One region of the Clostridium celatum genome, then DNA from elsewhere that is predicted to be linked to it. Evidence: predicted binding sites of a transcription regulator. Region 1 holds the regulator's gene; each other region holds the start of a gene.
What was found. The regulator Rex, encoded in region 1, represses fermentation and respiration genes when NADH is low (regulators of the CRP and FNR family bind a similar motif). The targets are predictions, from matches to a motif close to ATTGTTAANNNNTTAACAAT.

Region 1 (4,301 bases):
AAATAAAAAAAATAGTTTTAAATTTAGAACCTAATGTTGTAGTTGAAGAAATTTATACCAATAAGAATACGAAAGCAAATAATAGTATATGTAATGATAATAAATGTAAAGTTAATAATGATACTTCTGAAATAAAAGCAATGTCAGGGAGCACAGATAATAAATTATTATTTTATATTAAAGACAATTTAAGGTTAATTATAGGTATAGTAGCGTATGTCATTGCATTAATATTTAAAGGGGATGGAAATTTATTATCAATAATTTTATTTGCAACTAGTTATTTGATCATAGGAGGAGATGTAGTTTTAACTGCAATAAAAAATATAGCTAGAGGAGAAATATTTGATGAAAATTTCCTTATGAGTATAGCTACAATTGGTGCATTTTTTATAGGTGAATATCCAGAAGCAGTGGCTGTTATGCTTTTCTACCAAGTAGGAGAAATGTTCCAAGGATATGCAGTAAATAAATCTAGAAAATCAATTTCATCTCTTATGAATATAAGGGCAGATTATGCAAATGTATTAAGAGATAATAAAGAAATAAAGGTTTCACCAGAGGATGTTTATATCGATGAAATTATAATTGTTAAGCCAGGTGAAAGAATACCTCTAGATGGTGTAGTAATTGAAGGAACAAGCTTTATAGATACAGCTGCATTAACAGGTGAATCAGTTCCAAGAGAAATTAAAGAAGGAAATGAAATATTATCTGGAGCTATAAATACCAATGGAGTATTAAAGGTTAAGGTAAATAAAGAATATGGTGAATCAACCGTAGCAAGAATATTAGAATTAGTTGAGAATGCTTCAAATAAAAAAGCACCAACAGAAAAGTTTATAACAAAATTTGCAAAGGTATATACTCCAATAGTAGTTATAGTAGCTATAGTTGTAGCAATAATACCACCATTAATACTAAAAGATGCTACATTTTCAGAATGGATTTATAAAGCATTATCCATATTAGTAGTATCCTGTCCATGTGCTTTAGTGGTATCAATTCCTTTAGGATTTTTCTCTGGAATAGGGGCTGCATCTAAAAAAGGTATACTAGTTAAAGGAGGAAATTATCTAGAAGCACTTAAAGAAAGTGAAGTAGTGGTTTTTGATAAAACCGGAACTTTAACAAAAGGTGTGTTTAAAGTAACTGAAATAAATACAGAAAATATAAGTGAAAGTGAGCTTTTAGAGATTACTGCAATTGGAGAAAGTCACTCTAATCATCCTATTGCAAAATCAATAATACAAGCTTATGGAAAAGATATAAATAAAGAAGAGATAAAGAATTATAAAGAAATTTCCGGATATGGTATAGAAGCTAGTATAAGGGATAATAACGTACTAATTGGAAATAGTAAGCTAATGAAATCTTATAATATAAACTATGAAGAAAAAAAATCCATTGGAACTATAGTACATGTTGCTATTAATGGATTATATAAAGGGAATATAGTTATATCTGATGAGATAAAAGAAAATGTAAAAGAAGCTTTAAAGTCATTAAAATCAGCAGGGATTAAAAAGACAGTAATGCTTACTGGAGATAATAAATTAGTTGCAGAAGAGGTAGCTAAGAATATAGGAATAGATGAAGTATATTCAGAGTTATTACCTGGAGATAAGGTTGGGAAAGTTGAAGAGTTATTAAATAGAAGTGATACAAAAGGAAAAGTAGTATTTGTTGGTGATGGAATAAACGATGCACCAGTATTAGCGAGAGCTGACATTGGAGTTGCTATGGGTGGCGTTGGTTCAGATGCAGCAATTGAGGCTGCTGATGTTGTATTAATGCAAGATAATATTTATTCATTAGTTGATTCTATACAAGTTTCAAAAAGAACAAGTAAAATATTATGGCAAAATATAATTTTTTCACTAGGGGTTAAGATTGCAGTAATGATATTAGTTGTTTTAGGTTTAACAAACATGTGGGCAGCTGTATTTGCAGATGTTGGAGTAACCTTAATAGCAGTATTAAATTCAATGAGAATCATTCGATAAATATTGACAAAATATATTATGTTAATTATAATAATTTAAGTCGAGAACATTTTTAAGGCATAAGGGTGTAGCATACAAGATCAGCTTTGACTCTTGTATAAAGTTAGATTGTAGAATCTAACTTTGCATTTAAATGAGACTTATGTATAACGGATCTGCTACGTTATACATAAGTCTCTATTTTTAGGCAAAAATAAGTTTGAGATGAAAGTAAGCATTGAAAAAATATATAAATTGAAATAAAATATTTTTAAGTTAAAAGTTAATAAAATTAAATTTAAATTAAAAATGAGTTTTAATTTAAATTATATAAGTATTTAAAAATTTTAAATCATATTTGTAAATATAGAATTAAAATAAAAAGTATGTTATTATATTATCAAAGTGTTAGGTTGGTAAAATAGAGAATTTTTAAAAGAATAAGGAGATTCATATACTATGGAGAAGAAAAAAAATGTTTCTATGGCAGTAATTAAAAGATTACCAAAATACCATAGATATTTGAAAGAGTTGATGAGAAATGAAGTAGATAGAATTTCTTCCAAAGAATTGGGAGAAAAAATAGGATTTACTGCATCTCAAATAAGACAGGATTTAAATAATTTTGGAGATTTTGGTCAACAAGGTTATGGGTACAATGTAAAAGAATTATATAAACAAATTAGTTTAATTTTAGGATTAGATAAGGATTATAAAGGAGTAATAGTTGGAGCAGGTAACTTAGGGCAAGCAATTGCAAACTATGGAAGATTTTCTGATGATGGATTATCAATAGAGGCTATATTTGATGCAAATCCTAAGCTTGTAGGAATGAAAATTAGAGATGTAGAAATAAACGATATTGATACATTAGCACAGTATTTAGAAAGTAATACTATAGATATTGGAGTAATTTGTGTTCCAAGAATAAATGCTCAAAAAGTTAGTGATATATTAGTTAAGGGTGGAGTAAAAGCTATATGGAATTTTGCACCTGTAGATTTATCAGTACCAAGTGATGTTACTGTGGAGAATGTACACCTTTCAGAAAGTTTATTAACTTTGGTATATTTAATGAATAAAGATGAAAAGTAAAATGATAGCATACATGATTTAAGATGTATGCTATTTTTTTTATTATTAAAATTTAAGTCTATTATACGTTTTTAATGTGTAATTTAATATTTAAATTGTTATTTATTATACAAAAGAAAATAAAGGGAAAAAAGAGATAATAGTAAACGTATTCCAAGAAAAAAATTGAAAATAAAGAATTAATATACTAAAAAAGAAAATATTAATTGCAAATGCTAAATTTAGCTATTATAATTATAAGTAGGTTAAGATTATTCAGAATCTTCTAACCAAAGATGAGATTATGAGTTATTTTTTTTGATTTATTTGTTACATAATTAACAAAGAATTATAGGGTATAAATGAATTTGGGTATAAAAGGGAGGAAGAATCATGGAAATTAAAAATGTAATCTTAGAAGAAGAGTTAAAAAATGTAACTCTTGAAAAAGAGGGGAATTTAGCAATTATAACAATAAATAGACCAAAAGCATTAAATGCTTTAAACTCTGACACTTTAAAGGATTTAGATGTTGCTATTACTAATATAGAAAATGATAACGATATTTATTGTGTGATACTTACAGGAGCAGGAGAAAAGTCTTTTGTTGCAGGGGCTGATATTGCTGAGATGAAAGATTTAGATTCTAAGGGTGGAGAAGAGTTTGGACTTTTAGGTAATAAAGTATTTAGAAGATTAGAAACTTTAAATAAACCTGTAATAGCTGCAATTTCAGGATTTGCATTAGGTGGAGGTTGTGAACTTGCTATGGCATGTGATATAAGAATTGCATCAGAAAAGGCAAAATTTGCTCAACCGGAAGCAGGGCTTGGAATTACTCCAGGATTTGGAGGAACCCAAAGATTACCAAGAATAGTTGGACTAGGTAAAGCTAAAGAATTAATTTATACTTGTGCAATGATTAATGCTGAAGAAGCTTTAAGAATTGGATTAGTTAATAAGGTTGTTCCGTTAGAAAATTTAATGGATGAAGCTAAGAAAATGGCAGCAGCTATAAATGCTAATGCTCCAATTGCAGTAAAGCTTTGTAAAGATGCAATTAATAGAGGAATGCAGGTAGATATGGATAAAGCTATAGAGATTGAGGCAGAAGACTTTGGTAAATGCTTTGACTCAGAAGATCAAGTTGAAGGAATGACAGCTTTCTTAGAAAGAAGAGCAAAGAACTTTAAAAATAATTAGGGATTAATAATTAGCAGTTAGAGGTTAGGGTTAAGGGTT
Region 2 (4,301 bases), on a different contig from region 1:
AATTTAATAAGGGTGAAGTTATATCACTAGGTAGCGAAAATAATTTATACGAAATTGCAAAAAATTTATTTGAATCATTAAGAAAATGCGATGATTTAGGAGTAGATTATATTTTATGTCAAGGCTTTGAAGAGTATGGAGTTGGACTTGCAATTATGAATAGATTAAATAAGGCTGCAGGATATGATATCATATATGTATAATAAAGGAGGATGGGGGAACCTATTCTCCTTTTTTTATAAATAAATAAAGAGGAAGGATGATTTTATGAAGATTGCATTAGGTTGTGACCATGGTGGATTAAATTTAAAAGAAGAGATAGCTAATTACTTAAAATCTGAAAATATAGAATTTAAAGATTTTGGTACATACACAGAAGAGTCTTGTGATTATGCTGACATAGCATTACCAGTGGCTGAAGCAGTTGTAGCTAAAGAGTTTGATTTTGGTATTTTAATATGTGGTACTGGAATTGGAATAGGAATTGCAGCAAACAAGGTTCCGGGGATAAGAGCAGCGCTTTGCTCAGATACATTTAGTGCTCATGCAACAAGAGAGCATAATAATGCTAACATTTTAACTATGGGAGAAAGAGTTGTTGGTAAAGGATTAGCTATTGATATAGTTAAAGCTTTTTTAGGGGCTGAATTTGAAGGCGATAGACATATAAGAAGACTAAATAAAATAACTGAAATTGAAAAAAAATATTCTAAATAAATATTAATAATTAATAGGTAAATTGGAATATAATAAATATAATTTGTTTAATTTGGGAGGAATAATACAATGAGTAAAGTAACAGAAATGAAACATCCTTTAATATCACATAAACTTGCATACATAAGAAGCAAAGATACAGGTTCTAAATACTTTAGAGAGTTAGTAGAAGAAGTATCTATGTTAATGGCATATGAAGTAACTAGAGATTTAGAAACAGAAGAAGTAGAAGTTGAAACTCCAATATGTACTACTAAGTGTCAAATGTTAGCTGGTAAAAAGATGGCTATAGTTCCAATCTTAAGAGCTGGACTTGGTATGGTTGATGGAATATTAAATTTAATACCAGCAGCTAAAGTTGGTCATATAGGATTATATAGAGATGAAGAAACACTACAACCAGTAGAGTATTTCTGTAAACTTCCTCAAGATATAGCGGAAAGAGATGTTATAGTTGTTGATCCAATGTTAGCTACAGGTGGTTCAGCAGCCGATGCTATAACATTATTAAAGCAAAGAGGAGCTAAAAAAATAAGATTAATGTGCTTAATATCTTCACCAGAAGGAATTAAATTAGTAGAAGAACAACATCCAGATGTTGATATCTATGTTGCTGCTATAGATGAAAAATTAAATGAAAAAGGATATATAGTACCAGGTCTTGGAGATGCTGGAGATAGACTTTTTGGAACTAAGTAATATTGTAAAAGCGAAGACTAGTGTCTTCGCTTTTATAATAGAATGATAACTAGATTAGATAATTTAATTATTAGTAGTCATAAATTGAAGCTTAACTCCTTTACAAATTTATAAGAATATATTAAAAAATTAATTATACATGAATTTTAACCACAAATCATAAGGTAGAATCGGGGGTGAAGCAAAATTTATATAAATGTATTAGATAAGGAGAATGATTTTATGTCAAAAAGAAAAGAATATTTATCTTGGGATGATTATTTTATGGCAGTTGCATTATTGTCGGCTAAAAGAAGTAAGGATCCTAATACACAAGTTGGAGCTTGTATTGTGAATAAAAATAATATAATTGAGAGCATAGGATACAATGGACTTCCAAAGGGATGTTCAGATGATGAATTTCCATGGGGAAATGAAGGTGATGCATTAGACACAAAATATCCATTTGTAGTTCATGCAGAGTTAAATGCTATTTTAAATGCAAAAGGAAAAGATTTATCAAATTGTAGAATATATGTTGCATTATTCCCTTGTAATGAATGTGCTAAAGCTATAATACAATCGGGAATAAATGAAGTAGTATATTTGAGTGATAAATATGCTAATACAGATTCAGTAAAGGCATCTAAAAGAATGTTTAAGGCTGCAGGAGTAAATTTGAAACAAATAGAGTCAGCTCATGAAAAAATAGATTTATCATTAAATATAAAAGATGTTTAAAATATTGATAATCAAATAACAATTAGTTAAAATTCATCATCAATTTTATGATTAAAATGTTATTTGAATTAATTTAAATGTTGTATTTTTTTTATTAAATTACAAAGAGAATTTACATAGATAGAAAAAATTTTTTAAAATATATAAAAAGGTAAAATATTTTAAATATTAGTTGATATTGGAAAAAATAAAGTGGTATAATAATAGTGTTAATTGTTTAACAATTTAAACAATTAGCACTATTATGATTTAAGGGTTAAAAACGAGGGAGGATTTTTTTATGAGAGATGTAGTAATAGTTAGTGCGGTAAGAACTGCTATAGGTTCATTTGGAGGATCGCTTAAGGATGTTCCAGCAGCAGATTTAGGAGCATTAGTAATTAAAGAAGCTGTAAATAGAGCTGGTGTAAAGCCAGAATTAGTTGAAGAAGTAATAATGGGTAATGTTATACAAGCTGGGCAAGGTCAAAATGTAGCTAGACAAGCATCTGTTAAAGCAGGGCTACCAGTTGAAGTTCCAGCAATGACAATAAATAAAGTTTGTGGATCAGGTTTAAGATCAGTAGCATTAGCAGCTCAAATGATTAAAGCAGGAGATTGTGATGTAGTTGTAGCTGGTGGTATGGAAAATATGTCTGCAGCACCTTATGCAATTCCAGGAGCTAGATGGGGACAAAGAATGGGCGATGGAAAAATGGTTGATACTATGATAAAGGATGCATTATGGGATGCATTTAATGATTATCATATGGGAGTAACAGCTGAAAATATAGCTACAGAATGGAACTTAACTAGAGAAATGCAAGATGAATTTGCTGTGCAATCACAAATTAAAGCTGAAAGAGCTATAAAAGAAGGAAGATTTAAAGATGAAATAGTTCCAGTAGTTATTCCACAAAGAAAAGGTGAACCAAAAGTATTTGATACAGATGAATTCCCAAGATTCGGAGCTACTATAGAAGCTATGGCTAAATTAAGACCTGCATTCGTAAAAAATGGAACAGTAACTGCAGCAAATGCATCAGGAATTAATGATGGTGCAGCAGCATTTGTAGTTATGAGTGCAGAAAAAGCAGAAGAGTTAGGGTTAAAGCCAATGGCTAAAATACTTTCTTATGGAAGCAAGGGATTAGAGCCATCAATCATGGGATATGGACCATTCCATGCAACTAAGAAAGCTTTAGAAGGAACTGGATTAACAGTCGAAGATTTAGATTTAATAGAAGCAAATGAAGCATTCGCAGCTCAAAGCTTAGCTGTGGCTAAAGATTTAAACTTTGATATGAGTAAGGTTAATGTTAATGGTGGAGCTATAGCACTTGGACATCCGGTAGGAGCTTCAGGAGCAAGAATATTAGTTACATTACTTCATGAAATGGAAAAAAGAGATGCTAAGAAAGGTTTAGCAACACTTTGCATTGGCGGAGGAATGGGAACTGCTTTAATAGTTGAGAGAATATAAGAAAAATGGATAAAAGGAGCTTTTAATAGCTCCTTTTATCATTATGGAGCTATATAAAAATATTTAATAATAATCATAAGAATAAAAAATAAATTAAAAGGAAAAAATAATGAATAAGCTAGAGTGAAATTATTCAAAAAATATAATTTTAAGTTTTTACAACGATTAAGGAAAATTTTAGAAAACTATAAAAATATATAAAAAATTTAAAAATTAATAATAAATTTTAGTAAAACTAAAAAAAAAAGAATTATTAAACGTTGCCAAAAAAAAGGCTTAACAAATCTGAAAATTATGAAAATTTTAAAAAAATAAAGTTTAAAAAAATATCTTGCAAAAAAAAGAGAAATTGATAAAAAGAGGCTTTTGAGTAAGTATTTAAGCAATAACATTTAATAATAGCTTAATTTAGGGTTAAATTGTAAAAAATAATGAAAAATGAAGTTTTAATTAATTATTGAGTAGGTATATAATTACCTCAGCTAACGGGGATAGCAAGATACTAGATAACTAAGTATTCCTATATAAGAGCTCATAAAACAAAATATATAACTATAAAATATAGTTAGTTTTTATATAGGAATAACGTAAAGTCACTAGCTCCCAAAATAAGTTATTTATTAGGAGAAAAAAATGCCTAAAGACCTAAAGAATATTATAAAATCTGTAGCAAACAATAATTTAATAAGTGGAATTGTTGTGT
Region 3 (4,301 bases), on a different contig from region 1:
ATACATTATAACATATTAAATTTATTTTTTAATTAAAATGCTAAGAAATACATTAAAACAATATGTATTGCTAATAAAATTAATGCTACTGGTGCTTGGTGCTTGATTATTGAATTTTTATCTTCAATTTCAAGTAACGCTGCTGGCATTATGTTAAAGTTAGCTGCCATTGGAGTTAATAATGTTCCACAGTAACCTGCTGTTAATGCTAAAGCTCCTGCGATTGCAACATTAGCTCCTTGTGCAAATACAAATGGTATACCTATACCAACTGTTATTACAGAGAATGCTGCAAAAGCATTTCCCATTATCATTGTAAATAATGCCATTCCTACACAATAAGCAGTAACTCCTATGAATATATTCCCTTGTGGTAATACACTTGATATTCCTGAAGAAATTACATCTCCAACTCCTGCTGCTGTAAATAACGCTCCAAGCGCTGCTAATAATTGTGGTAATATACTAACTGATCCTACTGATTGAAGCATTCTATCTGATTCTTCAACTAATACTCTTGGTTTTGCTTTAGTAATAATAAATGTAACTATTACTGCAATAACTGCCGCTACACCTATAGCTGCTGTTCCTGAAATTGGTGTAAATTGTGCAATACCTAATGCTGCTAAAGCTATAATTAATGATGGTACAAATACCTTAAGCCCTAACTTTTCAGCTTGCTCTTCCCCAAATTTTTCATCTAACGCTTTAACAGTTCCTGGTTTAACTTGCTTAGTTAAAGTAAGTACTGCTATAACTACTAATGTTGCACCAACTAGTGCTGGTGGTATTGATGGTCCAAATATAAATATTATTCCAAGTAAAGCCCAAAATAATGCTGTTCCTATTTTAGCCTTATGATTTTTATCTTTTAATGTTAATACAGCTGTATTTAACATCATAATTCCAATTATTATGTAGAAAATCTCTAATAATGTATTAGAAATTGCTGCAAAATCCATACTTTTTTCCTCCTTAGTGACTATTTATTCTTTTTGCCAAATTGTCTTTCTAACTGCTTGTCCAGTAAAATATTTTGAACTAATACTAATACAAATGCAATTATCGCTACTGGAATCGATGCCTTTGCAATATCTAATCCTGTTGTTGCATATCCTAATTCACTTAATGTATTAGAAATTAATAAAACTCCTGAACTAGCTAGGAATAAGTTTTGCCCATAGAAATTACCGTAGTTATCCATAGAAGCTGCTGCTGCTTTAATTTTAGCTTCTGTTTTTTTATCTAATTTTCCATACTTACTTATTGCTGCTCCTTGAGCCATTGGATTTATTAAAGGTCTAACAAATTGAGGATGTCCACTTATTCTTAATGACATAGCTCCAGCAATTTGTCTTATTAAACAATAAAGTGTTAAAAGCTTTCCTGTTGAAAGATTTTTTACTTGCTTTATTAATGAAACTGCTTTTTCTTTTAAACCATATCTTTCTGATATACCTATTACAGGTAACGTTAATATAAAAATTGTTATTAATCTTTGATTAACAAAAGTTTGTCCTAGTATTGTTAATATTTCATTTAAATCCATATTTGCTGCAAAACCTGTTACAAGTCCAGATATTATTATTACTGCAATACTATCAAGTTTTAATGCAAATCCTATAATTACTATTAAAATTCCTATTAATACCATTTCTTTCCCTCCATCATATGTTTATATAATATATATACATCTTTTTTCGACATTTGTCTACAGATTTATTTGCTATTTAATAACCTTTTATTAATACAACACCCTCTTTTTTAATATTTCATCAATAATTCCCCTTTACATCTATCACTCTATTTTTAATTTTTCATTTTTGTGCCATATTAAAATAAAATAAATATTGAATAAATATTCCACATTATTCAATATTTATTCATAATAAATATAATATAAATTTAATCCATATAGTAATTATGCTGTAAATAATCATAATAATAATCATAATAGTTGAAATCATAATAATTATTATAGTAATCCTTATAATAATTATCATAAAAGTTGTCCTTATGCTTTTTATGATTATCTAAATTATTTTTATATATATGATTATCTTTATATTTATTTTCATAATCTATAAAGCCACCTTTTTTATAATCATAATAATAGCTATAGGGATTTTCATAATCTGAATTATAATAGTAATGTCTAACTAAATCATAATCATTTATTTCTTCAGGATTAATTGTGTCTGCCTTGCAAATACTTATTTTCATTAAACTTATAATCAGTACTAAAAAAAATAACTTTTTCATTTTAATTTATCCTCCATTTATTAATATCTTATCTATATTGTGGACTTTTTATAACTTTTTATTTAATTATCTATGCGTATTTGAAGCTTTCCTAAAGATTTCTCCCTACCATCACTACCTACTCTTGTAATAATATAAATTTCATAAAAATCACCAATTACTTTAATATCATTTTCTTTTATGTATGAAAAAATAATATTATAATATTTTTTACTTTCATTATAATCATCATCAAAGTTTAAAGTTAAATATTTTCCTGCTGGAATTACTATTTTTTCATCACCTTTAAAATCAACATTTTTAGAAAAACTAAGCATCATATTTTTATAAATTATTTTATTATTTTTTATAAATTCATTATGATCAATAATAAATGCTAATTCTTTATTAAAATATGAATTATCCTTTTCAACTTCTGCTAACGCCTTACTTAAATTCACCTCAAATTCTTCTGTAAATCTATTAGTATTGTTGTATTTAACAAATTCTCTTTCACTATATTCTTTAATAAAAATTCTATTTAAGCCTTCTTCCAAAGTTTTTTTTATTCGTTCCTCTAAAAAATTAATATTATCTTTTATTCTATTTAATTCATTTATTTTTGTATCAATAATGTTCTTTTGCTTTCCTATAACATCTAATACCGATTCTAAAGAAGTATAATTTTCTATTATTATTTTTATTTCATCTAGAGATAGTCCCATAGATTTGCATTGCTTTATTAAATCAAGTATTACAAAGTCTTTTGCACTATAATATCTATATCCAGTATCCTCATTTATATATGATGGCTTAAGTAACCCTACTCTATCATAATGTCTTAAAGACTCTATGGTCATATTATGTATTTTGGCTACTTTTCCAATTGAATATTTTGTTTTCATAATATATTTCTCTCCCAATTATTAAATACATACTTATATTCCTTATTATACATTAATAACTTATACTTTAATAATTTATTGAAATCAAAATTAGGCTTACTCATAAACACCTTTTAAGCATTTATGAATAAGCCTAGTTTTATAATATATATTTCTTATTTAAACTCTTTATTAAGCATTAACTACCTTTGCAGTAGATGTCTTTATATCTGCAAGTAATTTAATTGTGATAAAAGTTAAACTTTCTGATACAATAGCACTTGCCCATATTCCAGTTACTCCAAACATTCTTCCAAGTACAAATAAACATATTGGTAAATACACCACTGATCTTAATAAACAACTTAAATTTGAATATTTAGGTGTTTCAATTGCTTGATAATATACAAGAGTATTTAGATTTAATCCTACTGCATAATAACTTAAACATGCTATTTTTAAAGCATCATATGACAATTGTGATATATACATATCATTTGTAAATATTGATATTAGCATTGGCCCAAAAACAAAACTTATAACTACAAAAAATGTAGTTATTAATATATTTGAAACATTTGTTATTTTAAAGAAACCTAACATCTTTTTACTATCTTTTCTTCCATAGTTATAACTTACAAGCGGTTGAACTCCTAAAGTTATTCCATAAAGCACCATATATATATTAGTAGTTAAATAATTTAATATACTATATGCTGATACTCCTATTTCTCCTACATAATTTACTAATGCTATATTATGAAGTAACACTATTATAGAATAACTACCTTGTGCAAAAAATGATGGAAATCCTATAGTACAAAATTCTTTTATTGTATCAATTGATAATTTTACATTTCCAAATGATAAATATCCTTTTTTCATCAAGAAATGTGGCAATATTATAGTAACAGTTATTATTTGTCCTAAACCAGTTGCAATAGCTGCTCCCTTTATTCCCATTCCTAATTTAAAAATAAAAATATAATCCAATGCTATATTAGTTATTGCACCACTTATTGTAGATATCATTGCAAGCTTTGGTCTACCATCATTTCTTACAAAACTATTAAGTACTATTCCTATTAAATTAGGAATGCAAAATAATGCATAAAACCTTAAATAATCAACAGCTAATGGTTTTAAAATTTCTGTTGCTCCTAAAAGACTTACTAT

Region 2: LPC13_RS10095 (acetyl-CoA C-acetyltransferase) is a predicted target of Rex. The motif match lies at 2,342-2,361, and genes of this name have one in related genera.
Region 3: LPC13_RS07245 (DUF969 domain-containing protein) is a predicted target of Rex. The motif match lies at 1,761-1,780, and genes of this name have one in related genera.

The regions. Positions count from the first base shown of each region.
Region 1 covers NZ_JAJKGM010000010.1:76,947-81,247, forward strand. The annotation lists gene LPC13_RS06605 (heavy metal translocating P-type ATPase) at 1-2,006, shown strand, start outside; gene LPC13_RS06610 (redox-sensing transcriptional repressor Rex) at 2,445-3,080, shown strand; gene LPC13_RS06615 (short-chain-enoyl-CoA hydratase) at 3,453-4,262, shown strand.
Region 2 covers NZ_JAJKGM010000021.1:38,283-42,583, forward strand. The annotation lists gene LPC13_RS10075 (L-threonylcarbamoyladenylate synthase) at 1-203, shown strand, start outside; gene rpiB (ribose 5-phosphate isomerase B) at 268-717, shown strand; gene upp (uracil phosphoribosyltransferase) at 787-1,416, shown strand; gene LPC13_RS10090 (deoxycytidylate deaminase) at 1,639-2,136, shown strand; gene LPC13_RS10095 (acetyl-CoA C-acetyltransferase) at 2,417-3,598, shown strand; gene LPC13_RS10100 (ATP synthase subunit I) at 4,232-4,301, shown strand, end outside.
Region 3 covers NZ_JAJKGM010000012.1:38,661-42,961, forward strand. The annotation lists gene LPC13_RS07240 (DUF979 domain-containing protein) at 33-962, opposite strand; gene LPC13_RS07245 (DUF969 domain-containing protein) at 983-1,654, opposite strand; gene LPC13_RS07250 (hypothetical protein) at 1,906-2,262, opposite strand; gene LPC13_RS07255 (MerR family transcriptional regulator) at 2,325-3,146, opposite strand; gene LPC13_RS07260 (MATE family efflux transporter) at 3,318-4,301, opposite strand, start outside.